Regions from separate parts of the Peribacillus sp. BM1 genome, predicted to be linked through region 2. Evidence: riboswitches for the same ligand, from Rfam matches in the RefSeq annotation. Region 2 holds a riboswitch; each other region holds the start of a gene.

Region 1 (7,783 bases), 1.2 Mb from region 2:
TATCGTTCGGTCACAACTTATTCACAAGGAAAGCAAGCCATCCCGTGATTTTTAGAGATGGTGGTTTCGTGAATGATACGTATATTTTCCAAGATGGGGTTTGTTTTAATAAATCATCGGGGGAACAGTTAGATAATGCTGCATGTGAACCATATCAAAAAACTGTTCATGATGAATTAGGATTGTCAGATGAGATAATATTTGGAGACTTATTGCGATTTAAGGGAATAAAGGATTAAAAATGAGGTTGTTTGAAAAAGAGTCTGACTCCACACTCTATACACCGTTTATTGTGTCATTTACACGTGAAATAAACAATCTATAGTAGCTGTGGGAGTCAGAACCTTTGCGTTTTAATCATGTTAAACAGTAAGCACTAGTTTACTTTTTTCCAAGGCTTTTGTGAAATCTTTAATCAAATCATCTGGGTTTTCAAGGCCTGCTGATAGACGAAGCAGGCTTTTTGTGATGCCACGTTTTTCACGTTCTTCATCAGGCATTGCTGCATGTGACATCTTCGCTGGATAAGATAAAATCGTTTCGACAGCACCAAGGCTTACAGCAAAAACTGGTAGAGTAACGTTAGAAACAAAGGAGCGTAGGACATCTTCATTTTCTAATTCAAAAGAAAATACTGCGCCAGCTGACTTCGCTTGTTGCTGTTGCAAAGCAAATTGTGGATGGCTGTTAAGTCCTGGATAATGAACTTTTTTTACAAGTGGATGTGATTCCAAGAATGCCGCGATTTTTTGAGCAGATTGTACAGAATGCTCCATTCGGACATGCAATGTTTTCAGGCCGCGCATCACAAGCCATGCATCCTGAACACCGAGAACGGCTCCGAATGAATTTTGCAGAAATCCAAGTTTTTTTGCTAATTCTGGATCACGTACGACGGCAAGACCGGCCACGACATCGCTATGTCCGGATAGGAATTTAGTCGCGCTATGAAGGACAATATCTGCTCCCAATGTTAGTGGCTTTTGTAGTGCTGGTGTTAAAAATGTATTATCAACATATGTTAACGCACCAATTTCTTTTGCAATACAACAGATTCCATGAATATCAGACACCTTCAAAAGAGGGTTAGAAGGTGTTTCTATATAAATGGCTTTCGTATTAGGTTGAATGGCTGACTTCACACTTTCTAAGTCCGTCATATCAACAAAGCTATGTTCAATATTGAAGCGGGAAAGTACTTGTGTGACCATCCGAAATGTTCCACCATATACGTCTTCAGATACAATCACATGATCACCCGCTGACAGGAGCATGAAGGCAGTAGAAATTGCCGCCATTCCTGATGCGAAGGCAAATCCATTTGTACCATCTTCAAGTCCAGCAATAATCTCTTCCAACGCTTCGCGAGTTGGATTCGCGCTTCTGCTGTAATCATATTTCCCAAACTGGTCACAATCAAATTGATGGAAAGTGGAAGCATGTTGAATCGGCACGCTTACTGCCCCGTTTGTTGAATCATATTTATAGTTATTATGAAGAAGCAATGTTTCAAAGCTGAAATGATCTGCTGTCATGCTGATACCTCCTTTTTCATTTTAGCAAATGCTTGTTCTAGGTCTTGGATGATATCTTCGGCTGCTTCAATTCCTACAGAGAATCGGAGCAGCCGATTACAAATACCGTTTGCGATTCTTATTTCTTCAGGGATATCTCCATGTGTTTGTGTGGCAGGGTAGGTAATAAAGCTTTCGGTCCCGCCAAGACTTTCAGCAAATGAGACAAGGTTTAAGCCTTGTAAAAATGAATTTACATATTGTTCATCGCTTAATCGGAAAGAAAGCATTCCGCCTTTTCCCGGATAGAGAACATCTGTAATGGATTCATGGCTAGAAAGATAATCTGCAAGTTTCCGTGCGTTTTCTTGATGTCTTTCCATTCGTAAAGCAAGTGTCTTCATTCCACGCATTAACAACCATGAATCGAATGGACTTAGTACCGCACCTGCACTATTATGGTGATGTGCTAGAGCTTCAGACAGATCTTTCCCTTTTGATATAATGAGTCCAGCAAGCACATCATTATGTCCGCCTAAATACTTCGTCGCACTATGAATCACAATATCGGCGCCGCTTACAATCGGTTTTTGAAGAAGAGGCGTATAGAACGTATTATCGACGATTAATAGGACTCCGTATTGTTTGGCTATGGCTGACACCGCATCAATATCCGTTTCCTGCATAAGCGGGTTTGTAGGTGTTTCTAGAAAAATCGCTTTTGTTTGAGGGGTAATACTGTTTTCAATCTCTTTTACATTACTTGTATCAACATATGTACATGTTAACCCCCATTTTTTAAAATCTTTCTCGAGCAAACGGTAAGTACCGCCGTATAAATCACGGCTGACAATCCATTCATCTCCAGATTGGAAAAGGGAAAGGACTGTGAAAATGGCAGCCATTCCAGAACTACAAGCAAAACCTTGATCGCCACCTTCAAGTTTAGCTATCGCTTGTTCAAGCAGCTTTCGAGTTGGGTTTCCTGACCGAGAATAATCATATCCAGTTGATTGACCAATTCCATCATGGCGATAAGCAGTTGAGAAATATACAGGAGGACTTATTGCACCAGTTGCAGATTCACTTCGATTCCCTAATTGAGCTAGTTGTGTATCAATTTTCACTATCGTTCACGGCTCCCTTTTTTAGAATATAAAAACATCAATGAGCGTCTGCTCTAAAAATCAGGCGATGAAAAAAGTTCAGGTTCTAAAAATTGTATCACCTTATGAAGGTGGCGGTGCATAGCTGATTTTGCAAAGCCCCGCCCCTTTTCCATAGAAAAAAGTCTTCTATAAGAAGAAGACTTTAGAATCGCATAAGTATGCAGTCTCTTCTTATCTACCAAGCCAAATAGCTTGATGGAATTAGCACCTTGGCAATATTTTACGATTGCTGGTTGCTGAGGCGTCACAGGGCCAGTCCCTCGACCTCTCTTGATAAGAAAAATTGATTATTAAGTTAATTATGAATTTACTATACTTTTCATTTATTGTCAATTAAAAGCATATCATTATTTTTACAATTCAAAATGGAAGGACTTAATTACGGAGGTATTAAATATGTTAATTGATATAAAGAAATTGAAGAATCAATACGTTCAGTAATAAACAATATAAAAAATCAATTAAGTGACGTTTGTTAGTTTATCTGAATATAATGCCTACATAGGGAGTGAGGATATTGAATGAGACCTGTGAGTTTGATACAAATAAAAAAGTAATTCACTCCTTTCAACGTAGTATCGAAATTACTTCAGCAATCCTATTATTAACCGGGCAAATCACAATCATTGGCGTGTTTGTAAGACCAGGCAGATTTAGTCTCTCGTTAGGTGGTCCTCTTTTTGGAGGGCATCGTTTAGAAGGGAAGGACCACTCGCAAGAAGGAAACCTTTTTATCGATATACTGGACATCATTATAGCTATATTATTAATCAATGATGTAATACACGTGACTGGCACATTTGTTTCGTCTGGTGATTTTTCAATTAATGTTTCAGGTCCTATTTTCGGTTATCCTGAAGTTCTTCCAGCACTGCCAATTGAAGATTATAACTTTTTTAATAAAATAGTAACGCAGCATTATATCGTTCCACCAGAATTATTAACTAATATAAAAGGGAATGAGTAAAATGTCATTAACAGATATTCCTACAGTAAAAACTTCTAGAAACAATACATTTTTAATAGCGCTCCCCATTATCATTTTCATATTTTTCTTCACTCAGCAAAAGTCCACAGATGTCTAAATTTCTAAAAAGGAAAGATCTTAAACCTAAAACCTAGAAAAGATGGGGGTAGAAACTTTAAGTTATCCTTACTGTTAATTGATGATAAAGTCCTCTAAAAAATAATAAGGTTGTTTAATTCTTATTAAGCTAAAGGGGAGCATTAGTCTAACAAAATATGTACTTATATTCTTCCACAATCAGGCGAGATTGTTGAGCAACACAAGTAGAATATGATCAAACCTTTTTATAAAAATCTTATACTTGGTTAGAAAGATTAACTCCATTTTGATCAATTTTTGTTCAAAATGGAGTTTTTTGTGTTTGCTGATAAATCAGGGTTTGTGATTTTATTTTAATTAAACTTTATTAAAATGCTGCATACACCATACTGTTGCTTTGTAATAAAATGGATAGGCTGCCTTGGGTAGCTTATTCTTCTTAAACTAACGCAGCAGTTTAGTTGAACAAGGGAAATCTAAATCGCTTGGATAAATAGATAGAATAGAACAACAGGATGTTGGTCACGAAGGCGTTGCCACACGATGTGGTGCACTTAGCCTTAGTTCCTTTGTAAACAACTCTTTGGGGGTCTCGACTTTTACACTTTTCAGGAGGCTTATCGCTCACCCCGCCGAATGCGTCCGCATGTAACGGAAATCAGTAGTATTATAGGACAGATCTATTCATCAAAATAATTGGAACACTAGAATTATGAAACAGAAAATTTTATACTTATTTTTTAAAAAAGCATTGCTGCTTTTAGCATTGCTTTTTTTTGATGCTATGAAGTTCAGAAAATCATTTATGTCTTATTTCGCTCTTAAGTTTTCCTAACCAGTTGGATCTTCATTTATACTCGCTCATTATTTATTTAATAAATTTTATTTCATGTATAGTCAACCTTACATAATGTTTAGCATACAATACAATATGTAAAACAGAACTTACTTAATTTTAATATTAATCTTAAAGGGGGTATGTAATCATGACCTATCAAGAAAAGAAAAGCATCGTATCATTAATCAGCTCTATTTTCATTTTTATGTCCTTCTGCTTGTATATGTATCCACAGTATCCAGAAGGGGGGCTAGACTCGCCCGAAACCTTTCGCTATTGGGGTTTCTTCGTTTTCATCTTAACAGTGGTTTCTATAGTAGCACACATCGTAATTAGCATTATTTTTAACATTTTGTTTAGAATTACAACAAGAGAAAAAGAACCAGCATTCGCAGATGAATTGGATAAATTAATTGACTTGAAAGCAAACCGGAATTCTTTTTTATTGTTTATTATCGGTTTTATTATTGCAATGGGATCGTTGATTATCGATCAGCGGTCACAGATGATGTTTATTATTCTAATTGCTTCGGGATTTATCTCAGATGTGGTCGGCTCTTTATCTAAGCTATATTACTATCGGAGAGGAGTCTAATATGAGTAAAAATCTTGTCGGCAATCACATCCGAAAATTACGGTTTAATCATGACGAAATGACCCAACAGCAATTAGCTGACAAGGCGGGCGTTACAAGACAAACTATCGTGGCTCTCGAAAAAGGAAACTACTCGCCATCGCTAGAGCTAGCCTTTCGCATTGCTTTAGCCTTTAACTTACCATTGGAAGAGGTATTCTTTTATGGGGAAACAACAAACTTGGAAAAACAATGATCGTTTTTCCTTATCGTTTATGAATATTAAAAAAGGGGATAAAAATGAGTTCAAATCAGAAAGCAGCAAAGATTGTGGGGGTACTGTTTTTATTAGCAACACTTTCGGCGGTAATTGGCCTTTTGTTGTACGATCCTATCCTAAACAGTTCCGATTACTTGATTAAAGGTTCTGAAAATGCCAATCAAGTGACACTAGGAGCACTTTTGGAGTTAATTCTTGTCGTATCAGTGATTGGAACGGAGATGACAATTTTTCCGATTTTAAGAAAGTATAATACATTTGGAGGAGAATTTTTATGAAGGCAATAGTATGCACAAGGTATGGATCACCTGATGTACTTCAGCTAAAAGAAGTAAATAAACCTATTCCTAACGAGAATGAAGTCTTGGTTAAAATTTATGCAACAACCGTTGCATCTGGAGACATTAGAGTTCGAGGATTTAAAAGTCCTCTATTGTTATGGATCCCCATGCGAATTGTCTTGGGGCTTAGAAAACCAAGAAAACCCATCTTAGGGGTTGAGTTAGCAGGAGAAGTAGAACAAATAGGTAAGAACGTAAAACGTTTCAAAAAAGGTGATCAAGTTTTTGCATTAACTGGGATGAGACTTGGTGCACATGCTGAGTACACCTGTCTTCCTGAAAATGCAGTAATTTCCGTAAAACCCTCCAATATGACCTTTGAGGAAGCTGCTGCTGTTCCTATGGGGGGAACTACGGCTTTATATTTTCTTAGAAAAGGAAACATTGATAAAGGAAGAAAAGTTTTAATTTATGGTGCCTCAGGGGCTGTAGGAACATCAGCAGTACAGCTTGCAAAGTACTTTGGTGCAGAAGTTACCGGGGTATGCAGTACAGCAAATTTAGAATTAGTAAAGTCTCTTGGAGCTGATCATGTTATTGATTACTCTAATGAGGATTTTACAAAAAATGAAAAGCTTTATGATATCATCTTTGATGCTGTTGGAAAAAACTCAAGAAGAAATTGTAAGAAAGTGTTAGCTCCTGACGGAAAATATTTAACAGTTGATGGGCAGGGGATTGCAAAGGTTTATAAAGAAGACTTGACATTTCTAAAAGAGCTTATAGAAATAGGTAAGATTAAATCGGTTATAGATAGAGAATATCTACTGGAAGAAATTCCTGAGGCTCATCGTTATGTAGAAAGAGGACATAAAAAGGGCAATGTCATAATCAAATTGATAGAATAAAAAGGATATTAAAGTATTTCTAATTACAACCCTTATTCAACTAACGGGTGCTTGTGCGGCCGAGCCTAGGTCGTATCATATAGCGGGTGGGATTCCCGTCGAGTAAGAACTAGCCATTCGCTCGTAGCGAGTCTTGGAGGGCTAATGGTAACTTTTAGCCTTTAAGCGTAGACAGTTAGGTGACGGGCCGAAAGCCAAATGGTTGAAGGGATTGAGCTCCATAATGTTAGTAAATCGAGAGGGCTGATGCCTTAAGCACAACAGAAAGCTACATTTTATCCTTCGTTAAAGGCAAGAAGGATAAAACCTCTCTGGAGTCAGAGACCTTGGCACGTTACACATTGATATGATACGGCAACTCGGGAGACCCTACCGGTCTTTTCTTCCTTTTAGAAGAGTATGGTGTACAAGCGATAATAAGCAAGGAAACCAAATGCCGTTGTAGGGAGTCGGATAGCAGCGTAGTACCAATGAAGTTGGGTAATGCCGATGGAGGAAAGGCTGCTACCAAGTTATCACCCTTACTAGGGACACATTTACTACACGCAGAGGTAGGGATAATAAATGGAAACAAAACTATTAAGGATAGCAGAATTAGCAAAAATCTGAGCGAAAGAGATTAGCTATATTTTGTGAATGGTGACTAGGAGGAGCCGTGTGCGTAAATAGCGCAAGCACGGTTCTGTGAGGGGGGAGGAACACAATCTACCACAAGGTAGAGAGGTTCCCTTCTACTCGACTAGTGAAAAAAAGACTGTCTTTTTGACGGTCCTTTTTTGGTGAGATTAACACAAATACATTTTTGTAAAGTGCTTGCTACTTATTTATAGAGTTATTATTGCTCTCATCATGATTTTTGGAAGCTGTTTTGTCATCGACTTCAGCCCCTTCTACAATCTGGTTACCAATAGCACCGCCTGAAACACCGCCTATTACAGTACCAATTAGTCCAAATTGAGCACCTATCATAGCACCCGCAACGGCTCCATTAAGAGTTCCTGCTGCTGCTGCTTCACCAAAGTCACTCGCACCTTGATTAGCATTACTACCAGCTTGATTGTTGCCACTTTCTTCTACATTTCCACCAAAGTTATTGCGTTCGTTACTCTGATTCATCTATTCACTTCCTTGTTTATTAATGGGGAATATGCTA
Region 2 (7,783 bases):
ACGCAGAACGGGCTGTACGTCTTAAAGAGGCTCTTCATGAAAATGAAAAGCAATTAAGTGAGCTTGAGCAAAAGTATCGTGAAATGAAGCATAAACTAAAAGACATGAGTATAAAGCGTATGGAGTTAATGGGGCGTGAAAACATCGCACGTGCTCATCACCGTATTAATACCGTTTTAGATACAACTGTTTATTCTAATAAGCCGATTGCAAAATTTGAAGAAATGGAGAGCTACTTGGACCGGCTTGAACACGGGATTAACTCTTCTTATCACCGCAACACAATTGATGCAAAGATTATTCAGTTGGAAAAGGATATGAAAAATAAAGATACACAATCAATATCATAAATCACGTTTGTGAGAATAGAAAAATACCATCTAAATATAGAGGAGGAATGGGGAAATCCACTTTAATTAGTTACGCCCTTTAAGTTAATGACAATTCGTCCCCTTTTCCTTCATATAAAACTCATGGTATTCTAGAGAGGCGTAGATTTCTGCGCCTTTCATTCTATCTTAAATTGTTGAAAAACCTTCATCTCCTAAATAGGTGGCGGATGACAGCAAATTAATAGAATCGAACGAGACAGCTAAAGGAGGAGATCCCTTGTTTAAACAACTGAAAACAGAATACTTAGGCTGGATATTTCTCATCGGTATCATCCTTCTTATATCTGAACTCGTCTTCTTTGATGGAGGACTTATCTACTCGCTTGCTTTAGCGACGGGTTGTCTGTATATCGGTAGAAAACTATCCCCGCGCTCTATGGGGAAAATTTTATATTTAATTGGGATTGTCAGTTCAGTTGTTATTGTGTTAAATATGATGATTTTTAAATTTTTTGTTTTTGCTGTATTTGGTTATATCTTGCTCGTGTATTTCCAATCGAAGAAAAACCCAGAGTGGGTAAAACCGTATTTGATTGAACCGGAACGAAAAAAGGAACAGATTGAGTCAGAACCTTTATTGAAAAAAGAGTACTTGTTTGAAAATAAACTGATGGGTCACCAGAAAACCTCGGATGATGTATATGAATGGAATAATATTAATATTCAACGTGGAATTGGCGATACGGTTATTGATTTAAGTCACACAATCCTTCCAAAAGGTGAAGTGGTCATCTCTATTCAAAGCTTTGTTGGTAATTTGCAAGTCCTTATCCCATACGATACAGAGGTCAGGCTCCATCATTCTGTCATTGCTGGAAGAGCATCCATTTTTCAAAAACAAGAAACAAAGGTATACAACCAAATTCTTTCTTACCAAACGACAGAATTTGAAACGGCAGACCAAAGAATCCATCTCATCACTTCGGTTGTCGTAGGTGATATCGAGGTGAAGCGAGTATGAATATTGTAACGCGGCAAATTGCAGCTTCTATGGGTTTAGCATTCTTGATTGGTCTTGTGTTAACGGCAGGCCTATTTTTTTCTTTCCCTTTGAACAATTGGGGGATGTTGTGGGAAACAAAAGTGATGGATCTACCATTTATCTTGTTTTATATTAGCTTGATTGTCCTAATTGGGATTGGATGTGGTTTTATAACAGGTTTGTCTTGGAAGCGGCAGTTAAAAGAGATTAGTGACGAGCTCTATTTCGTAGAACAAGGACGACCGCCAGCCGGTAATGAAAATTACTCTGTTCAGGAATTAACGGCGATATCTAAACAAATTGTCCGAGTGCATCACCAAGTTTCCGAACAAACGAAATTATCACAGAAGCTAGCAAATGATAAAGCGGAAGACCAGGAGAAAAGAATTCAAGAGATGGTTGTAAGAGAAAGAAACCGATTAGCGCGCGAATTACATGATTCTGTTAGCCAACAACTATTCGCCGCATCAATGCTTATGTCGGCTATTACTGAGTCAAACGGCGATGAAGATACTGGCAGTGCTAAACAGCTGAGAATGGTTGAGGGTATGATTCATCAGTCGCAGCTCGAGATGAGGGCGTTGCTATTACATTTACGTCCTGTACCGCTTCATGATAAATCACTTCAAGAAGGGATCGAAGAATTGCTTGTAGAATTATCGCAAAAAGTGCCAATGAAGGTAAAGTGGAAGCTTGAGCCCATTCCGTTGAAAAAAGGGATTGAAGATCATCTTTTTCGGATTCTCCAAGAATCTGTTTCTAATACATTACGTCATGCAAAGGCGAATTCTTTAGAGGTTTTATTGATTGAGCGGGATGGTTTGTTGATTTTAAGAATCGTCGATGATGGAGTTGGTTTTGACATAGAAGCGAGTAAAGCTGGCTCATATGGCATGAATAATATGTATGAACGGGCAGTTGAAGTGGGAGGAACCTTAAAGGTGATTAGCCTCTTGGATAAAGGAACAAGACTTGAAGTGAAAATACCGATGCTAAATGCGGGAGGTGAGCAAGATGATTAATGTTATTTTTGTCGATGATCATGAAATGGTTCGAATTGGCGTTTCGGCTTATTTATCGGCACAGACAGATATTCAAGTGATTGGCGAAGCGGATGATGGAGCAACAGGTGTGAAAATGGCGCTTGAATTGCGACCTGATATTATCTTGATGGACTTGGTTATGAAGGAAATGGACGGAATTGAAGCAACGAGATTAATTATTGAACAATGGCCAGAGGCGAAAATTATTATCGTGACGAGCTTTTTGGATGATGAAAAAGTATATCCTGCTTTAGAAGCAGGAGCGACAAGCTATATGCTAAAAACCTCAAAAGCGAGTGAAATTGCCAACGCTGTACGTTCTACATTTCATGGTAAAATCGTTCTTGAACCAGAAGTTACCGGTAAAATGATGGCGAAGATGAGGAAGAAACCAGAAACAGCTGCTCATGAATCATTGACCAATCGGGAAATGGAAATATTACTACTAATGGCTCAGGGGAAAACAAATCAGGAGATTGCAGATGAGCTGTTTATTGCTTTAAAAACAGCCAAAGTGCATGTGAGCAGCATTTTAAGTAAGCTTGATGTTCAAGATCGTACACAGGCGGTTATTTACGCCTTTAAACATTCTTTGGTGGAGTAAGAAGTGAAGGGCGTTCATTGGCTTGCTACCAGTATGAAGAACTCTTCGTTAAAAAAGTAAACTCAACTCCAATTAGATAGTACGGCCAGTGCTATATAGCGGGATTTTTGTACACCTTTTTAAGTAAGTGCAGCTAGGTCTTTATCCTAGATGTAAAACAAGAAAATGCAAATGTGGAGGATTTATGAAATCATCAAACATACAAACTGCAATAGAGGTAGGTCGTTTATTAGAAGGGGAGAGTATTCCGTATCAATTTACTTATGCTGCGGCCCTGCTAATTCAAGGTGTCTCAGTACAAGAACCATTTGAAATAACAGTTGATGTACAGTGGGATTTATTCAATGAGGCCCATCAGTTATTTAAGGGCTTTTCGCCATCTCATCCTACAAAGACGACTGAGAGCGCGTCATTTCAATTTAGTATGGGAGAGCAGTTAGTTACTGTGGTTTGCAATTATAATACGACGATAAAAACCGACCCGTATCGGATTTCAATAGTCACTGAAGGAGTAGAACTTTGGTGCCAATCTCTCTATAGTTATTTTTATGATGAAGAGATGGCGGTGTTCAGTGGACCTATTCATGCCCATTTAGCGGGGATTCAGCAAGGTTTTACCGAAGGAAATGAAGCTGCGTGGAATCAGAATAATTATGTTGCCTTAGTGAATCGCTACGGAGAGCCTGGGCAGCTTGCGTCGAAAATCCTCTATAATCCAAAATGGCGTCTGCAACCTTTTTACCAGTATATGGGGGACTTACGAAAGAAGAAAGTGATGCATCTGATGGGTTCTAATGGAGTGAAGGCTGTAGCAATGGCTGCACTTGGGGCTGAGGTTAAGGTTGTAGACTTTTCGCGGGAAAATGCTGCATTTGCTAAGGAATTGGCCGAAGCAGCACAAGTTTCAGTGGATTATATTATATCGGATGTCCTGTCGATAACTGGGGACCATGCTAACAATGATCATGATCTAGTTTTGATGGAGCTTGGCGTTTTGCATTATCTAATTGATTTAGCACCGTTAATGGAGATCGTTCAAGCAATCCTAAAGCCGGGCGGGCGCTTTATTTTACATGAGTTTCACCCGATTTCTACTAAACTAATTACTTCATCTGGAAAAAAGCATAAAGTAATGGGTAATTATTTTGATCCCACGATTGAATCAAATAATGTAGCATTTTCCAAGCATATGCCGGATGGCGAACAAGAAAAACTATTACAAGTAGTACAGCGGAAGTGGACAATAGGGGAGCTTGTCACTGCAGTTGGTAAATCAGGGCTCGTTATCAAAGTGCTTGAAGAAGAGCCGAATCATAAGATGCATGATATTGGATTACCAAAAACGTATACGCTTGTAGCGGAAAAGGGATAAACAATAGTAAGACCTTGAGTAATCTATCCTTTGTATGACGTATGGTCAAGTAAGCCGATAGGAAGGGTCTATTGTTTGCATTTTTGTTTAACTTGCATAGTGTCTTTGACTTCCTACGCAGTAAGTGGCGGATCGTAGTCGATATGCCCTTTAAAGGATACTAGAAAGAGCGGCGAGAGGATATCCAAAAAGGGTCTGACCCTTTTTGGATATCCTCTTTTTTATAAATGGTATTGCATTTTTCTGATTTGTGCAAACATATGTCTTGACGAATACCAAAGGTATAATATAAGATTATTCTAATTATTAATATAATTTAATATGTTCTTATCGAGAGAGGTGGAGGGACTGGCCCTTTGAAGCCCGGCAACCGTTGACAATTGTCAGTACGGTGCTAATTCCAGCGGAGTAATGGCTCTGGCAGATAAGGTGGAATGCAATCGCAAACTTCTTCTTATCGGAGAAGTTTTTTTGTCTTATCAAAGAAGGAGCCCATAATTTAATCATAGAGGAGATAGGGAAATGAGATATGGTTATTGGCTGCCGATATTCGGCGGATGGTTACGGAATGTAGAAGATGAGAAGATGCCCCCAACTTTTGAGTATGCGAAAAAGGTAACACAAGCTGCGGAAAAGTGGGGCTATGATACAACCCTTGTCGCTGAACTCAATTTAAATGATATTAAAGGTCCTGAGAGTGATTCACTTGAAGCTTGGTCAACGGCAGCTGCCCTTGCAGCTGTGACGGATAAGATTGAAATTATGACAGCTGTCAGACCTGGTTTTCATAATCCGGCGGTAACGGCAAAAATGGCGGCGAATATTGATCAAATCTCAAACGGCCGATTTACATTGAATGTTGTCTCTGCGTGGTGGGAGGAAGAGGCTCGTCAGTATGGCGGAGCTTTTACAGCCCATGATGAACGCTATGAGCGCACAGAGGAATTCCTTGAGGTGCTTAAAGGTTTATGGACAGAAGATACATTTTCATATGATGGGAAGTATTATTCGATTGCCAATACTCATTTGCATCCGAAGCCTGTACAGCGCCCGAATCCAATTCTTTATGCGGGTGGAGAAAGTCCACGTGGCAAAGAGACAATTGTCAATCAGTGTGATGCATATGTCATGCATGGTGGCACAGTTGAGGAAGTTGCTGTGAAAATTCAAGGAATGAAGCAGCAAAGAGAAGCAGCAGGGAAATCACCATTTTCAAGCTTCGGAATGGCTGCTTACGTCGTATGCCGAGATACAGAAGAACAAGCCCAGGAAGAACTAGCGCGAATTACGGATGTGAAAGAATCAAGTGCCTATGCTGGATATAATGACTTTATAAGCAAGTCACAGCTTGAGCAACAGGTCAAGTTATTCGACTACTCTGTTTCAAATCGTGGGCTGCGTCCGAATCTAATTGGAACCCCTGCCCAAATTGCTGACCAAATTCTTGCATTTGAAGAAGCGGGCGTTGATTTGTTATTGCTGCAATTTTCTCCTCAGCTTGAAGAGATGGAGCGATTTGCTAAACAAGTAATGCCGCTGGTTGAAGAAAAACGTACAAAAATTCAAGTATAAAGACAAAGATGAACTTAGGAGGCAGTAAAATGAGTAAAATTTACGTTATTCATGAAAATGGCGAGTGGACCGCCCATCTAACGAAACGGTTAGAGGAACTTCAATTGCCATATGAGGAGTGGCATCTTGACGAAGGAATCGTCGATTTGACGGAAGCTCCGCCGGAAGGAATATTTTATAGTCGAATGAGTGCTTCTTCTCATACGAGAGGTCATCGTTATGCTCCAGAATTAACGGAAGGTGTCTTATCATGGTTAGAAGAACATGATCGTACTGTATTTAACGGCACGCGTGCATTACGTTTAGAGTTAAGCAAGATTAATCAGTATACCGCTTTAAGAAAACAAGGGATCAGGGTGCCGAAAACGATTGCGGCAATTGGTAGAGATAACATTCTTGCTGCAGCTGAAAAGATCGGTACAGCTTCGTTTATTACTAAGCATAACCGGGCAGGAAAAGGGCTTGGTGTTCAATTATTCCATTCTATAGACGGATTAAAACAATATTTGGATGGGGCAGCATTCGAAGAACCCGTAGATGGTATTACCTTGATTCAAGAATATATTAAAGCTCCAGAACCATTTATCACGCGTTGTGAGTTTGTTGGTGGAAAATTTGTCTATGCGGTTCAAGTGGATACTTCAGAAGGATTTGAACTTTGTCCAGCTGATGCTTGTCAAATCGGTGATCTATTCTGCCCAGTGGGTGAGGAAGTCGAAGAAAAGCCGAAATTCCAGATTGTAGAAGGTATTGAAGAGCCAATCATTGAAAAATACGAACAATTTTTAAAGGCAAATCAAATTACCGTTGCTGGCATCGAATTTATTCGCAATGAAAAAGGTGAGGTATTTACATACGATGTGAATACGAATACTAATTATAATTCAGACGCTGAGAAGGCAGCTGGAAAGTATGGCATGCTTGAGTTGGCGAAGTTTTTAGGGGCACAATTGAAAACAACAGAGTCTGTTAGATAGTAGTAATGCAGGCTCCTCCTTAAAATTAGGAGGAGCCCCTTTTGTTAAGTTGAAAAAACGAGGGTGTCTTAAGGGTCTGACCCTTTACTTTTTTATAAACATTAAGCCTGTGCTTCGTTTTTATCTACCCAGTCTTCTACATTCCAAACTTTTGTCACCCAATCTTCATAAAAATCAGGTTCATGGCAGACAAGGACAATAGTCCCTTTATATGCTTGCATCGCACGTTTTAATTCTTCTTTAGCTACAACATCTAGGTGATTTGTCGGCTCGTCAAAAATAAGCCAATTGCTTTCGTTCATCATCAATTTACAAATACGTACCTTTGATTGCTCTCCACCACTTAGCTGATTCATTGGGCGTGTGATGTGCTCATTTTTCAAACCAACGCGTGCAAGAATGCCACGAACTTGTGCTTGTTCTAAGCCAGGGAAAGCATTCCAAATTTCATCAATCGGCGTTGTGTCCCCAGCCTTCACTTCTTGTTCAAAATAAGAAGGGAACAGGAAGTCTCCGAGGATCCGTTTTCCACTAAGTGGTTCAATTTTTCCGAGAATGGTTTTTAATAATGTTGATTTTCCAACCCCATTCATGCCGACAACTGCAATTTTTTCGCCGCGTTCAATCGTCATGGTTAGTTTCGGAAGTAGTGGGTGATCATAGCCGATTTCAAGATTCTCGCCTTCGAAGACATAGCGACCGCTACCGCGTGATTCCTTGAAGTCAAATGTTGGTTTCATAGCTGTTTCAGGACGGTCAATTCGTTCGATTCGTTCAAGTTGCTTTTGACGGCTTTTCGCACGGCCGGATGTCGAGTAACGAGCTTTATTTTTGGCAATGA
Region 3 (7,783 bases), 920 kb from region 2:
AATAGTGTACATTTCCTGACTATTTTACTTTTTATCAGCACTTGTCCATTCATTATTATTCTAAGTACATATAGTAAGATAACCAGCGAACCAGGTTGACAGGAGGTCTAATTAAATGCCATTTTTTAGTTTTGGTCGAAGAAACTTGTTTTTTCGGGATACCTTTAGAAGAAGACCCTTTTTACCTTTTGAAATCGAAATAGAAAGAAGACGACGTATTGAAATAGAGAGAAGAAGACGAAGAATATTTTAATAATCAAAATCAAGCATCCATTGTACAAAGTTATGTCCAAAGGTTAGATAACTTAGGGTATACCTAAAATATATCAGAAGTTTCTTAGCCACTAACAACGCACCACTCTAAATAGCTTGCATTTATATTTCGTATGGTCTTTTCCCTGATTATTACATTTGATTTTCATGATAGTTGCAAATGAGCAGGTTTTTTGTTTGCAAGAGAATTAAATGCGGGTGTCCCAAAAAGGTTCAGTCCCTCACTACTTGATTGTAGTCGGGACTGAACCTTGCTGCTATACACTTATTTAATTAGTTTATAATTTTTATGATTCACAACAGTATTTATCGGTTCGTCCTTTTTTGTATTTCTGCCAATTTCCACAATAACAGAGTTTTCCCGCACGACGACTACCTTCCCCTTTTTCCCTTTTTCAATTCCATTCTTTATATCGATCATATCGCCAACATTCACTTTTTTTTTGCTATCTGTTGGATTCTTATGATCGGCTTTTTCTTCTGCCATATTGCATACCCCTTTTTCTATATTTTTTTGAATATGATGACATCCTTCATAACTATATACACTTGTATATAAGATCGAAAGTCTGTTCCATATGTGCCACGGCTTAAACCAGTCTGTTTTTCTGAACATTATCTTTACTTCCAATTTATTCTTATACATCTGACAGCAGGAAATACTATCTACATATAGTAAAATTCCCTAGACAACGAACAAATCCAAACAGCTAGGATGAGTGTCTTACAGGTAGTTATCGTTAGCATTTTTGGTTTTAATATACTTATGAATGTATGACAAATTATAAAAAGCTATTCGGATAAAATAGTAACTGCTTAGTTTAGCTATACTATCTCATACAATTTTGGGCGCTATAACATAACAAAAGCTAGGGATGATTCAGATTTCGAACCACACCTAGCTTCTTATCTTATTCATTTATTATTTACACATAACGTCCCACTAGTCAATAGCTTCTAATTACTTCATCCATCCAGGTTTTCCAAATCCTTTGAACTCTTCGTCAATAATCTTTTCAAATTCTTCTGACTCGACAACAGCTTTGATGTCTTTTGCAAATTGTGAATCGTTATCGTCTGTTTTAACAGCCACTACATTGCGATATTGATCACGCATATCTTCAAGTGCTAATGCATCAAGCAAGTCCATCTTGGCGGCCAACGCGAAGTTTCCAGGGACAGCAGCTAAGTCTGCACTTTCCACTGAACGGGGAAGTTGACCTGATTCGAGCGGTTGGAATTTCAGATTTTTCTTATTTTCCTTAATATCTTTTTCTGATACCGTTAGTGGGTCTGTATTTTCATCGATTACAATCAAGCCTTCATCTTGGAGCGTATTAAGCGCACGAGCCGCATTGACTGGGTCATTAGGAAGTGTAACCGTTGCCCCGTCTTTTACTTCATCTATGGACTTATACGTGTTTGAAAAAATCCCCATCGGCGCAGTGGGTACAGAGAGCAACGCTGTTAAATCCATCTTATTTTCTTTCGCAAAATTTTCAAGGTAAATGGTATTTTGGAACAGGTTTGCTTGAATATCACCATTGTCCAACGCTTTGTTCGGTTGAATGTAATCGCTAAATTCAACAATCTTCACCTTATATCCTTTTTCTTCTAATCCAGGGATAATAGCTTTCGTTACCATGTCACTATAAGGACCGGCTGTCGCTCCAAATTTAATTTCTTTTGATTCTGAACTTGTCCCTTTGCTACTGTTTTTCTCGCTGTCAGTATTGCCACATGCAGCTAAAGCCGCTACAACAACTACTAAAATAAATGCTGTTAGCCATTTTTTCATAAATTTCTCCCTCTTTCTGTTTCTTATCTTTTATCAACAACTTTGGCGATGAAATCACCAGCAAGTTGAATAATCTGAACTAATATAATTAATATAATTACTGTTGCAATCATAATCGTGTTGTCATAGCGATAATAGCCAAAACGGATAGCCAAATCGCCGATTCCGCCGCCACCAACAGTACCAGCCATAGCCGAAAACCCGATTAAACTGACGAGCGTTAGCGTGACACCTGAGATAATGCCAGATTTGGCTTCTAGCAGTAGCACATCTTTGACGATCATCCATGGTGTTGCACCAGCGGCAATAGCTGCCTCAATGACCCCTTTATCAATCTCACGCAATGCTGTCTCAACAATTCGAGCAAAAAACGGAATCGCTGCAACTGATAGAGATACACTCGCTGCAGTGGGTCCAATTTGTGATCCTACTATAAAGTTAGTTAGTGGAAGTAGTGCAACTAGTAAAATGATAAATGGAATTGAACGTACCAAGTTCACTACAAAACCTAATCCATTATTGAACCAGCGATTTTCCAAGAATAAGCCTTTGTTCGTTACGAATAATAATATTCCGAACGGAAGGCCAATCACAACGGCAACCACTAGTGAAATGGTAATCATATAAATGGTTTGCATAAAAGCCAGATTTATATCTGGGATAAGTTCAACGAAATGATTAAAATCAAAGCCCATCGCGTATCACCTCCACTTGCGCAGCACGATTTTCAATAAACTGAAGTGAGCTTTCGATTTCTTCCTTTTGTCCTTTTAATTCCATAATAAAGATACCGAGTGGCATTTCTTGAATATATTCAATCGAACCATGCAGAAAATTACCACTTACGTTATACTGCTGAAGCATATCGGAAATGATACCTTCTGAAGCAACCTTTCCTTTAAACATGACTTTCACAATCGGTCCCGTGCATCCATTTAATATGACTTCAGGTATTTCAAAAGATACAACACTTTCGATAAACTCATTTGTAAGTTCTGCCTGAGGGTTGGCAAAAATGTCATATACCGCACCTTCTTCAATGACCTTCCCGAACTGCATAATGGCCATTCGATTGCAAATTTCCTTTACAACGTTCATTTCATGAGTAATCAAAACGATCGTAATATTGAGTTCTTTGTTAATTTTCTTCAATAAATTCAATATTGACTTTGTAGTGGTCGGATCTAGTGCTGAAGTGGCCTCATCACATAATAGCACCGTTGGATTATTAGCAAGCGCCCGGGCAATGCCAACCCGTTGCTTTTGCCCACCACTTAGTTGCGCAGGATAAACATCTCTTTTATCAACAAGACCGACCATTTTAAGCAACTCTTCTACCCGCCCTTTTATTTGGCTCGCTGGTATTTTGGCAGCTTTCAAAGAAAAGGCAATATTCTCAAACACGGTTTTTTGACTAATTAAATAAAAATGTTGAAAAATCATACCGATTTTTAACCGCGCTAAACGTAAATCCTCACCTTTTAAAGATGTAAGATCGGTTCCATCCACTTTAATTTGACCTGAAGTGGGCCGCTCCAACAAATTAATGCAGCGAAGCAATGAACTTTTTCCTGCTCCAGAATATCCGACAATTCCATAGATTTCTCCTTTTTCTATGGTCAGCGAAACGTCATCCACTCCTTTAACCAACCCTTTTTTCGTTTTGTATGTCTTAGAAAGATTACGAATTTCGATCATACGATTCCTCACATTTCTTCAAATTGACAAGTGATTTATAAGAGATAGACCTTTATTCCTACAAAAAAATGCTCCCTTCAACTGAAAGGAGCATCGAAATACGAAAGAATCTCGACTTATCTTTCAGAATGATGGTCATTCTGCAGGATTGGCACCTTCCCAATATTGGGGGTTGCCGGACGTCATAGGGCCTAGTCCCTCGGTCGCTCTGGATAAGTATCATGATTAAATTTATTGTAATTAATATATTATAAAACTATTTAACTATTGTCAATCTTAAAAAAATAATAACACACTACTACTCTAGCAGTGTACCAATTTTAAATCCTTATGATTCGTATAAATCCGTCCGCCTGTCTTGAAAAACTGGAATCGTCTTCCGTACCCGATCGACTTCCTCTAAATCCAGTTCCGCGTACAAGATCCCTTCCGCTGTTTGATTGCTAATAAGTAACTCACCCCAAGGTGCAATGACCATCGAATGACCATTAAATTCATTATTTGGGTCTTTACCGACGCGGTTGACAGCCACGATAAAACATTGGTTTTCAATCGCCCTTGCTTGCAATAATAATTGCCAATGGTCAATCCGTTGCTTTGGCCACTCAGCCGGTATAAACATAATTTTGGCTCCATTTAAAGTGTGAGTCCGAATCCATTCTGGAAAACGCAAATCATAACAGATGACCCCGCCACACGTTATACCATCCAATTCAAATACATTCATACTTTGTCCTTCGTTCAAATATACATGCTCATCCATTAACTTGAATAAATGAGCTTTATCGTAGGCGGCGACAATTTTTCCAGTTCTATCCACGATATACATCGTATTAAAGTATTTGTCTCCTCTTTTCGTTGCTACTGAACCACCGACAATGTTCACTTGATGTTTTTTGGCAAGCTGAGACAGTAGCTTTCTTGTTATACTTCCCTCGCGATCAGCCAGACTGTCAAGCTTATCGAGAGCGTAGCCTGTATTCCACATTTCCGGAAATACAATGACATCCACTTGTGCATTTGCCGCTTCTTCGATATATTTTTCAATCGCTGTAAAATTTTTTTCTGGCTCACCAAAGGTGATATCCATTTGCACACAAGCAATCTTCATTTTTCGGCACCTCTAGACTTTTTTATCTAAATATTATAAAATTTTAGATTAAATAGCAACTCTTACATAAAAGGTGGTTCACATGGAATATTCAGAGCGCTTAAAAAAATTACCAGTACAATTTTTCGCAAACCTAGTTGAAAAGGTAGGCAAAGCAGTTGCAGAAGGACGGGATGTTATTAACTTAGGTCAAGGTAACCCTGATCAGCCGACACCACCTCATATCATCAAAGCGCTACAAACTGCGGTAGAGGATCCACAAACTCATAAATATTCTCCGTTTAGAGGACTTAAAGAACTGAAGGAAGCTGCTAGCGAATTTTATTTAAAACAATATGGAGTAGCTATCGACCCAGAGACTGAAGTAGCTATTTTATTTGGGACGAAAACAGGTCTAGTTGAGTTGCCAATGTGCTTGTTAAATGAAGGCGAACTTATGTTATTGCCTGATCCAGGTTACCCGGATTATTTATCAGGTGCAGTGTTGGCGAATGTCGAGTATCAGACCTTCCCACTTAAAGCTGAAAATCAATTTTTACCAGATTTCAACGCCATACCGCAAAAACAAAAAGAAGCAGCAAAATTAATGTATCTTAACTATCCGAACAATCCGACTGGTGCTACAGTAGATCGGACGTTCTTTGAAGAAACAGTTGCTTTTGCGAAAAAACATTCCATCACGATTTTGCATGATTTCGCCTATGGTGCCATCGGTTTTGATGGAAAAAAACCAGTAAGTTTTCTTGAAGTTGACGGGGCAAAAGACGTTGGTGTGGAAATGTATACCTTATCGAAAACCTATAATATGGCTGGCTGGCGCGTTGGCTTTGCAGTCGGGAATCCCAAAATAATTGAAGCCTTAAACCTCATTCAAGACCATTTATATGTTAGTCTATTTCCGGCTGTTCAAAAGGCCGCAGTTGCTGCGCTAACAGATGATCAGCAATGTGTTGAAGAACTTGTCAACCGTTATGAACAACGCCGAAATGCCTTTATTACGGCATGTCAAAATATTGGTTGGAAAGTCGAGGCACCAACTGGATCTTTTTTCGCTTGGTTGCCGGTTCCTAATGGGTTTACTAGTGAAACATTCGCCGATTATTTGCTTGAGAAAGCAGATGTAGCAGTTGCTGCTGGAAAAGGGTTTGGTGAATATGGAGAAGGGTATATCCGTGTCGGTTTATTAGTCGATGAAAAATTATTGGTAAAGGCCGTAGAGCGGATTGGAAAACTAAATTTATTCCAATAATTCATATCATCATAAATTCGAAGTAAGGAGGGCGTCCCATATGCCAAGGTGTCAAATCCCACAATATATTACAGCTAGTATGATTTTCGTTTCAGAATACCTAGCTGTAATACTGTGTTGGTGCCAGGTCTCTTATGGGCCACCTTTTTAATGGTAAAAAATTTCTCGTTGTGCTTATTATCTGAAAATTCTTTTTTCTATTATATATCACTAGTAACTTTTTACTTATTTTGGTATGATTTACATATAATACTTTTAATGATTCATACTATTAGTGAAAGCTCGGTGCAACGATGGATCTTATGACAAAGGACTTACTTATCAATTTTTTATTTATTCTACTCTCTCTATGTTTAGTACAAATGGTTTATTTAATTAAATATGCCTATCGATTAGAAGAAATAAAAGGATGGATTATTGGTATTTTCCCAGTAGTCTCACTTATCCTATGCATGCTACTTCCTATAGCTCTTGAAAAAGGTTCAGTTTGGGACCTTCGCTGGATCCCCTTCATTTTAGGAGGTTTAATCGGAGGTTTTCGTTTAGGTTTTTCTCAATTACTTTTGATTCTTATCATCCGCTATTTTCAAGGTCATGATGTCGGTTTTTATATTACAGCGATCACACACATCTTTATCGGTTTATTCGTATTCTTCTTATCTAAATACTATTTACAAATGAACATCAAACAAAAAGTAGCGTTAAGTATCGCATTAACTATTTTTGCATTATTTAGTTCCTTATTTGTTTCAATACATATGTTTGGGGTTAACACGGATAACATGTTTTGGATGAAGTTTGTCGCCATTCATATTATCGGCATGTTTATTTCCACTCTTCTTTGGGAAGTGATCCAAACAAATTTTCAGGTACTACAAAAGTTAGTGAAGGCAGAAAAATTACAAATTGTGAGCCATCTTGCTGCCAGCATCTCTCATGAAGTCAGAAATCCACTCACTGTCAGCCGAGGATTTATCCAAATGTTATCTGAAGGTGAATCAACACAGGCAAGAAAAGAGTATGCAAATATCGCGTTACAAGAATTGGATCGTGCTACAGACGTGATTAACGATTATTTAACTTTTGCCAAACCCGCATTCGATATAGAAGAAAATATTAATATTAATGAGGAAGTTCAACATGCTGTCAATGTCATTATCCCCTTAGCCAATATGAATGGAATACAGGTGAAGTTATCTGCAGTAGATCATTCTTATGTAGCTAAAGGGGATAGAAAAAAGTTCCAACAATGTTTAATTAATATCATGAAAAATGGCATTGAATCCATGTCAAATCATGGAGAAATTAACATCCACTTAAACTATGAAAATAGCATGATCCATATTAATATTCAGGATGAAGGAATAGGGATGACACAAGAACAAATCGATCGTCTTGGGGAACCTTTTTTTACAACAAAAGAAAAAGGAACTGGACTCGGAATGATGGTTTCGTTTAGTATTATTAAAGAGATGAATGGAAACATTCATGTGACTAGTGAGCATGGGGAAGGAACCCGTTTCTCTATTATCCTACCCGTCTATTCCGTGATTGATCGTATGACTCAAGATAATCACTTTACAAAATTGGGATAGGAAACAAGCTGTTCAAACCTTAAATCTACTTAGAAGTTATTCGATAAAAAAGATACATA
Region 4 (7,783 bases), 1.5 Mb from region 2:
TTACCAGCTCCGTTATAGCTACTGACTGTTATTGTATGGATCCCCCAAAGGGCCAATGAGCAGATTGCAAACGTTAGGGCTTTGCCAAGTTCAAGGTTAAAACTGTCCGTGGAGTAGATAATTTTAGTGCTTTGTAAAACAGGGAAAAAGGTAGATAAGTACCCTGCAAATGCAATGATTACAGAAGCGGTTGCCGCCCAGTTAGCTGCCCAATATCCCCAAGCCATACTATAGCCAGCAACTCTTCCTTTGCTAGGAGAAGAAAAAATAGCTTGTGCATAGCTTTGTGGTCCGGCCTTAAGATCAGGCTTTCTGACGGCTAAATTACCGAACACAAGAGCAATCATTAATACACCAATTCCGGTGATTCCCCATGCAAGTGTTGCCCCCAGTGCACTTGATACTTGCGCAAGGTTGGCAGGAAGCATGAAGATTCCACCACCTACCATATTTCCAATTACAAAAGCTGTTAATATAAACAGTCCCCATTTTTTTTGATTCATAATAAAACGACCTCTCCGTTGTTTTGATTCCTGATATTATATTGAAAATCACATGTAGTTATCTTTTGTTTCATATTTCATCCTTAATCAATATCATTCTGTATTTAAATTATACTTAAATAATTTAGTTTGGTAAAGTGATAAACTGATAAAGGTTATAAAACAAATTTTTCAGAAAATTATACGTTTTATATTGACATAGTGTGAAACCTGAATTATATTAAGTATTATTATAAAACCAAGTTTTCTTATACGAATTAATAGGTTTAACTAAAGGCGCCGATTAGACAACTAAAGGCACCCACTATTCCGTTCGCTGAATAGTGGGTGCCTTTTCGTTTTAAAGAAGGAGGATTATAAGTTGAGTATTTTATCACTATGAGGTCATCTAGAATTGAAAGGAAAGAGCAGAAGTAACAAATAAATAACAATGGGGAATTAGGAAGGGTGGATCATATGACGGAAATTATTCGTTTAGCAAATTTAGATGATGCAGAAAGATTATTGTATGTAACTTTGAGAGCGTACGAACCGATTCGAGAGCTGGATATAAAATGGCCTGCAGCAACAGCGGATATTGAGTTAGTAAAACAAAACATTACGGACTTTTCCTGCTACGTCTTAGAAAAGGATGGCGTGATTATAGCTACAGTAACTGTTAGAACATTTGCTGAAGTTTCTGATTTAACCTGTGTCTGGTGGTTTGCAGTTGATCCTGATTATAAAGGATTGGGGTATGGGAAGAAAATATTGGATTGGGTAGAAGAAGTGGTTATTCGTGATCAGCTGAATCAGCCGGCTGTTGGTTTGGGAACGTCACCGAAACATCCATGGCTTGTTTCGATGTATGAGCGCAGAGGGTATGAAAAAATTTTCGAAACAAATCATGGTGACGGACAAAATGGTGTATTTATGAGGAAAAAATTGATACCTGAGTACACAGATAACAAAACGAAAATACAGGAAGATGTTCGAGCAACGAATTAATCTTATGGCTCTCTAAATAAATGGTTTAAGGAGAAGGAGATTACGAGATGAAAAAACGATTGTTGGTTTTATTAGGCGTACTACTAGTTATCGTAACGGCAGGTTGTGGTTCAAATAGTAATCAATCTACGGGGGAAGTAAAAAGTTCTGATCCAAAGGTGAAAAAAATAATCGTTGGAACAGGTACACAATTTCCTAATATTTGCTTCATAGATAATGATGGTAAATTGACAGGATATGATGTAGAACTTGTCAAAGAAATCGATAAACGTATTCAAGAGTATGAATTTGAATTTAAGACGATGGAATTTTCATCTCTATTATTAAGTCTAGAAACAAACAAAATCGATTTCATCGCTCACCAAATGGAAGTAAATGAAGAAAGACAGCAGAAGTTCCTATTTAATGATGAGCCATATAACGTGTTCCCACTTCAAGTAGTTGTACACGAAGATAATCAATCGATTAAGTCAATTGAAGATTTAAAAGGCAAGAAAGCGATTGTAAGTGCTACTAGTAATTCAGCAATATTGCTTGATAAATATAACAAAGAACATGGCAATGAAATCGAAATTGTCTACAGCGGAAGTGGCAGTACAGATACAATCACACAACTTAAGAATGGTCGTGCAGATGCGACAATAAGTACTCCGTTTGCAGTAGATTTCGAAAATGAGCAAGCAGATGCAGAACAAAAAGTAATCGGCGATGTGCTTTCAAACTCTAAGGTTTACTTTATGTTAAGAAAAGATGAATCAGATTTGAAAAAAGAAATCGATCGTGCGCTAAAAGAGATCAAAGCTGATGGAACATTAAAGGAATTAAGTACAAAATGGCTTGGAGCAGATTACACGGATCAATAACAATCTCATGAAAGGTACAGGATGCTTAGATGGATATAACCCTGATCGTAGATTTTTTTCCGAAATTAATTTCGTACCTTCATATTACTTTGTTGATTTTAGTTGCTGCAGTAGCAATTGGACTGGTAATGGGTGTAGTGATAGCTTTAATTCGTATTTATAAAGTGCCAGGCTTAAATCAATTAGCTCTCATTTATATTTCCTTTATGAGGGGCACGCCAATCTTAATTCAGCTTTTCTTAATTTACTTTGGACTACCGACACTTTTAGCACTTGTTCATATTGATGTATCTCGTGCAAATCCATTATTATTTGTAGCTATCACATATGGACTCAGCTGTGGTGCATCATTGGCAGAAATTATTCGTGGAGCCGTTAACGGAATTGAAAAAGGTCAGACTGAAGCCGCATATTCAATCGGCATGAATGAAAAACAAATGATGGTGCGAATTATCTTGCCTCAGGCATTGGTTATAGCTTTTCCAAATTTCGCAAATTCAGTGATAGGCTCTTTAAAAGATACCTCGCTTGCTTTTACAATTGGTGTGATGGATATGGTAGGAAGAGGAAATACGCTCATTGCTTCTTCTCTGCACGCACTCGAAGTATATATTACATTGTCAATTATCTATTATGGTGTTGTTATATGCTTGGAAAAAGGGTTTTCACTTTCAGAGAAAAAACTACAAAGGTTTGAAGGAAGCTTGGCGGTAGATACAAAATAATTAGGAGATCTGAAATTATGCAAATTGATATTCCATTTATTTTTACGGCATTAACCGAAATATTCAAAGCACTACCATTGACGATGATTATTACCCTGGTCCCGTTAATGATTGGTTTTCTTATTGGGATTGGAATTACGTTAATTAGGATTCGGAAAGTAAAAGGAATATATCGTTTGGCCAATTTCTATGTGTCATTTTTAAGAGGGACGCCGGCATTGATGCATATTATGCTGATCTATTTGGGCTTGCCACTTCTTATTGACAAAATGGCTGAAACGTTTCACTGGTCCATTCAATCCACTTCCATTCCGATTCTGTTATTTGTTTTAATGGCATTATCCTTGACAGCTGGCGCTTATATGTCAGAAATTATTCGAGCAGGTATATTGGCGGTTGATCAAGGACAGTTAGAAGCAGCTGAATCAATTGGAATGACGGGCTTTCAGGCGATGAGAAGAATTGTCTTCCCACAAGCTATTGCAGTTTCTCTTCCTAATTTATGTAATATCTTTATCGGATTTTTGCATACATCGTCCATTGCTTTTATCGTTTCGCAAAAAGAATTAACGGGTGCTGCCAACATCGTTGCTTCAAATAACTTGAAATTTCTTGAAGCCTATATCGCAGCGGCCTTGATCTATTGGGGCTTAACAATTATCTCAGAAAAAGTTACTGCATTATTAGAAAAAAGAGTAACGGTTTATAATCGAGGGGGTGTAGCATGATACAGCTAAGAAATATCCAGAAATCATTCGGAAGTCAACTCGTGTTAAAAGGAATTGATCTTACAGTAAATAAGGGAGAGGTTGTCTCGATACTTGGACCTAGCGGATCTGGGAAGACAACGTTACTTCGTTGCATCAACTTTCTAGAAAGACCTAATGAGGGTGAAGTAATGGTTGATGATTTTAAGGTAAACAGTAAACAGGTCAATAAAAAAGAAATTCTTACACTTCGGAAAAAAACCGCTATGGTGTTCCAACAATATAACCTATTTAAACATAAAACCGTCATTGAAAATGTGATGGAAGGATTGGTCATTGTTCAGAAACAGCCAAAAGAAACAGCAAGGAAATTGGCAATGGAAGTAATAGAAAAAGTTGGGTTAACGGAGAAAGCAAATGCCTATCCAGTTCAGCTTTCTGGAGGTCAACAGCAGCGGGTAGGTATTGCAAGGGCACTTGCGCTTAATCCAGAGGTGATTTTACTAGATGAACCAACATCAGCACTTGATCCAGAACTTGTCGGAGAGGTGCTTGAGGTAATTAAGCGGATTGCGGATGAAGGGATTGCGATGATTATTGTGACACATGAAGTAAGTTTTGCTAAAGATGTCTCAGATTATATCGTGTTTATGGATCAAGGTGAAGTTGTCGAGGAAGGAATCCCGACAGTTATTTTTAATAATCCTAAAGAAGAAAGAACGAAGAGATTCTTGAAGAGAATAAACAGAGAAGAAGATAATCTTGAATCAAATTTAACTAATGCCATCTAATTACAAGGGAAAATGAAGGAGAAGTGGTGATTTAAAGAGGATGAAAAATACAAGTATAATTCATACTTATTATCTAGGAAAAGTAGGTGAAATGATTGACAAAAACTGTCTGGGAATTTACACTATATTTAACTTAAAGTGCGTGTTCAAAAAGGAGGATAAAAAGAGCCGAGAAGTTCGAGGAGCGCATCTTGAGAGGACCGGAGCGTATGCAGGAATACGTGAGGACCGGAGAGACAGAGCTTTGATGCAATTCGACAGCTATTTTTACCGGACTTTTTGAACATCCTCTCATAATCAACTTTCTTATCAAGAGAGGTGGAGGGACTGGCCCTAAGATACCTCGGCAGCAGACTTGCAATACTGTGCCAATTCCAGCAAGCGAATGCTTGACAGATAAGAAGAGTAAAGTACAGTTTTGTTGCTTAACCTCTTCTTATTTTTGGGAAGGGGTTTTTTCATATCCAAAAACCAGGAGGAGATTCGAATGGGGAGCATTGATGAATTAAAATTAAAGTATATTATATCAAGTCTCAAGGATCTTGAGTTCGGTTCTCTTAACATTACCGTTCATGAAGGTGAAATTACCCAAATTGATGTCACGGAGAAGAAAAGATTCCCAATCTTGAAAAACCAAAAAATTAGGGAACAAGGAAGAGCGTGAATTTAACATAAACAAGATTTGAGCATCTCTAAGAGGTGTTCTTTTTTTATACGGCTAAAACACGGCAATATTAGATTTGTAGGGCTATATAGAATCCGTAAAAGGGCGAGGGGAAAATGCGAACTAAAAATCAATTAGTGGCTGATGGAATTAAATTCTTGATACCAGCTAATCGGAGGATGGATGCTTTTTCATTGATCGTAATCTATGAGACATGGAGAAAGACATAGGTAAATTAGTTGGAATGTAATTTTATGTAAAGTGATAGGTGGTTTTTCTCTTTCAAACATTCCTATAATTGAGCAAAAATTCCTAGATTAATGAATCGGAAATTTGGAAAAGACAGGATAAACGATCGATTTTTTAAAAAAGGCATTTTAATAAAATGAACTTATGGTAGGATAAAAAATAGTGGATAAATGAACAAAAAATTCCAGATTTTTTAATTAAGATTCAATGATTTACAGATACCATGTTAGTAGAAGACAATTTTGAGAGGAGATAAAACCATGAAAAAAAAAGGAACCATTTTATTGATTTTAATAGGTCTCATTTTTGTTTTAGGAGCATGCTCAGGTACAGATGAAAAGGCATCTGCGGACAAAAATCAGGGGAAGAACAAAAATAAGCAATTAGAAGCATCAATTGAGGAAGCATCTTACATCGTTCCAGATATTGAGCATGGCATGCCTGAAAATCAGGATCAAGGAATAATTGCCGTAAAATTAAAGGTAAAGAATCTATCGGATTCATCGATGCTTCTTTCAGAATATGAAGGGGTTAAATTGTATGATGGAGACCAACAGATCAATATAAAGCCAGAATTGTATAATCGAAAAATAGATTTAAATATCGGCACTAGCGGGAATCTCGGTGCTGGAAAGGCAAAATCAATTCTTGCTATTTTCGAAGTGGAAAAGGATAAGGAATATGAAATCGGATTGAATCCGATTTCTAGTGACTTTGAAGAAGATAATCATGAGCTGGTACTCAAGCTTGATACGAAGAAATATGCAGATAGTTATGAAACACTTCAAGATCCTGCGAAAGCCTTCACAGCCTATGTCGATCAAATCTATTACGAAAAGGAAAACAATGATTACGAACAATTCGTATCTGCCGATAAACCAGCTATGCAGGAAGCTGCGAAAAATACGTTCAAAACCGAAGTGAAGGAATTATTTAAAAAGGACTTAACGGATGAGGAAATCGACAAACTATACATTAGCTATCGTGATATTTTGGCAGAAAAAGCAGTGGTCACGTCATCAACTGCAGCATATGCCAATGATAAAGCTATCGTTGCGTTTGATATAACGACACTTCCGTTACAGGAACTATATCAAGACGTGTATGAATATCAAAAAGAATTCCGAGATAAAACAGGTAATTATGATGAAAAGGCAATCGATGAGTACGTTCTATCTAAATTTGACATAATCTTAGATTCAATGGACATGAAGTCCAGTAGCAGAAAAATTGAAGTTTCTCTTGTGAAAAAGAATGGGAAATGGACAATCGACCCGGTTAATAAATATGGGGATAGCTTAGATAAGATTTTTGTAAAAGGATCAATTTACTAAGGAGCCGTGAACAATGTGAATAAAAAGTGGTTATATGCAATTCCGGCAGCCTTTGTTCTAATGATTGCCATCATGGCCACAGTCCTTTTTATCCAGCAAAGTAACAAACCGAAACAAGCTGTGGAGGCCTTTGAACAAGCTGTTGAGCAGAAGAAGCCCAAACAGCTTAAGGAATGGATGATCGCTGATGATAAAAGGGCTGTTATAAATGATGCATCCTTGAAAGCGCTGGTTGCTTATCTAAATGCTAATAATAATAGCTACCAGGTGATCACAGAAAGCTTGGATAAACAAGTGGAAAAGAAAGAATTCAAGACAACCAACCAGCAAATTAGTTTGGTTGAGGCCGGAAAGAAATGGGGTTTGTTTCCGGAGTATAAGTTTAAAGTTAAGACAGCTTACATCAAGGTAACCGGTCAGCATAAAGACGATGAGATTCATCTTACCATCCAAAAATCCAATGATACGCTTAAAAAAGACAAAGAAGAGAAATTATATGGCCCGGTTCTTCCAGGTGCTTATCAAATTAATGTGACCGTGAAAAATAAGCTGGGTACTTTTATAGACAAAAGAAAAGTAGATGTCTGGGGAGGCAGCAATCAAGTAAGCTTGCTTATCGATGACGAAAAAATAGCCCAAAGTGATCAGCGAATTCAAAAAGATGTCATTTCCGCAGTAGAAACCTTCAATAAAGATTTTGTCGTGTATTATACAAACGAATTTGAGGCAAAACATTTTACCAATGTTTCGGACTCGGTTCTAGAAGGTCTTGAATTAGTCAACGTTGAATCAGAATTTGCTGAATTAGAAGAATACGTGGATGAAATTCAAATGCAGCATTTGGGAACAGTTGTGAATCTTGACGATTTGGATATCAATCAAATTCATGATGAATGGACTGCAGATGTCGAAGCTTTTGTTGCATATAATAATAAGTTCAAAATCCGAGGCATCGATAGG

The links. Region 2 has a riboswitch for S-adenosylmethionine ahead of AC1MGI_RS04325 (LLM class flavin-dependent oxidoreductase). Riboswitches for the same ligand answer to the same signal wherever they lie in the genome.
Region 1: linked by a shared signal. The riboswitch ahead of AC1MGI_RS10255 (methionine biosynthesis PLP-dependent protein) and the one ahead of AC1MGI_RS04325 (LLM class flavin-dependent oxidoreductase) in region 2 are both predicted to bind S-adenosylmethionine.
Region 3: linked by a shared signal. The riboswitch ahead of AC1MGI_RS08685 (methionine ABC transporter ATP-binding protein) and the one ahead of AC1MGI_RS04325 (LLM class flavin-dependent oxidoreductase) in region 2 are both predicted to bind S-adenosylmethionine.
Region 4: linked by a shared signal. The riboswitch ahead of AC1MGI_RS11355 (YezD family protein) and the one ahead of AC1MGI_RS04325 (LLM class flavin-dependent oxidoreductase) in region 2 are both predicted to bind S-adenosylmethionine.

The regions. Positions count from the first base shown of each region.
Region 1 covers NZ_CM155259.1:2,124,193-2,131,975, forward strand. Annotated here, with positions in the region: gene AC1MGI_RS10245 (LTA synthase family protein) at 1-239, shown strand, start outside; gene metC (cystathionine beta-lyase) at 363-1,535, opposite strand; gene AC1MGI_RS10255 (methionine biosynthesis PLP-dependent protein) at 1,532-2,644, opposite strand; SAM riboswitch class I at 2,852-2,963, opposite strand; gene AC1MGI_RS10260 (hypothetical protein) at 3,192-3,650, shown strand; gene AC1MGI_RS10265 (hypothetical protein) at 4,736-5,182, shown strand; gene AC1MGI_RS10270 (helix-turn-helix transcriptional regulator) at 5,184-5,417, shown strand; gene AC1MGI_RS10275 (DUF4386 family protein) at 5,462-5,719, shown strand; gene AC1MGI_RS10280 (NAD(P)-dependent alcohol dehydrogenase) at 5,716-6,630, shown strand; gene AC1MGI_RS10285 (glycine zipper 2TM domain-containing protein) at 7,447-7,746, opposite strand.
Region 2 covers NZ_CM155259.1:890,992-898,774, reverse strand. Annotated here, with positions in the region: gene AC1MGI_RS04350 (PspA/IM30 family protein) at 1-350, shown strand, start outside; gene liaF (cell wall-active antibiotics response protein LiaF) at 610-1,353, shown strand; gene AC1MGI_RS04340 (sensor histidine kinase) at 1,350-2,396, shown strand; gene AC1MGI_RS04335 (response regulator) at 2,389-3,021, shown strand; gene AC1MGI_RS04330 (class I SAM-dependent methyltransferase) at 3,206-4,393, shown strand; SAM riboswitch class I at 4,718-4,824, shown strand; gene AC1MGI_RS04325 (LLM class flavin-dependent oxidoreductase) at 4,916-5,965, shown strand; gene AC1MGI_RS04320 (ATP-grasp domain-containing protein) at 5,995-6,942, shown strand; gene AC1MGI_RS04315 (ABC-F family ATP-binding cassette domain-containing protein) at 7,044-7,783, opposite strand, start outside.
Region 3 covers NZ_CM155259.1:1,807,589-1,815,371, reverse strand. Annotated here, with positions in the region: gene AC1MGI_RS08700 (DUF2187 family protein) at 539-760, opposite strand; gene AC1MGI_RS08695 (MetQ/NlpA family ABC transporter substrate-binding protein) at 1,235-2,071, opposite strand; gene AC1MGI_RS08690 (methionine ABC transporter permease) at 2,095-2,766, opposite strand; gene AC1MGI_RS08685 (methionine ABC transporter ATP-binding protein) at 2,756-3,769, opposite strand; SAM riboswitch class I at 3,883-3,988, opposite strand; gene AC1MGI_RS08680 (carbon-nitrogen family hydrolase) at 4,098-4,880, opposite strand; gene AC1MGI_RS08675 (aminotransferase class I/II-fold pyridoxal phosphate-dependent enzyme) at 4,963-6,129, shown strand; gene AC1MGI_RS08670 (ATP-binding protein) at 6,492-7,724, shown strand.
Region 4 covers NZ_CM155259.1:2,351,226-2,359,008, forward strand. Annotated here, with positions in the region: gene AC1MGI_RS11325 (amino acid permease) at 1-503, opposite strand, end outside; gene AC1MGI_RS11330 (GNAT family N-acetyltransferase) at 960-1,490, shown strand; gene AC1MGI_RS11335 (transporter substrate-binding domain-containing protein) at 1,538-2,353, shown strand; gene AC1MGI_RS11340 (amino acid ABC transporter permease) at 2,383-3,078, shown strand; gene AC1MGI_RS11345 (amino acid ABC transporter permease) at 3,096-3,806, shown strand; gene AC1MGI_RS11350 (amino acid ABC transporter ATP-binding protein) at 3,803-4,576, shown strand; SAM riboswitch class I at 4,880-4,979, shown strand; gene AC1MGI_RS11355 (YezD family protein) at 5,064-5,240, shown strand; gene AC1MGI_RS11360 (DUF5105 domain-containing protein) at 5,750-6,823, shown strand; gene AC1MGI_RS11365 (TcaA second domain-containing protein) at 6,839-7,783, shown strand, end outside.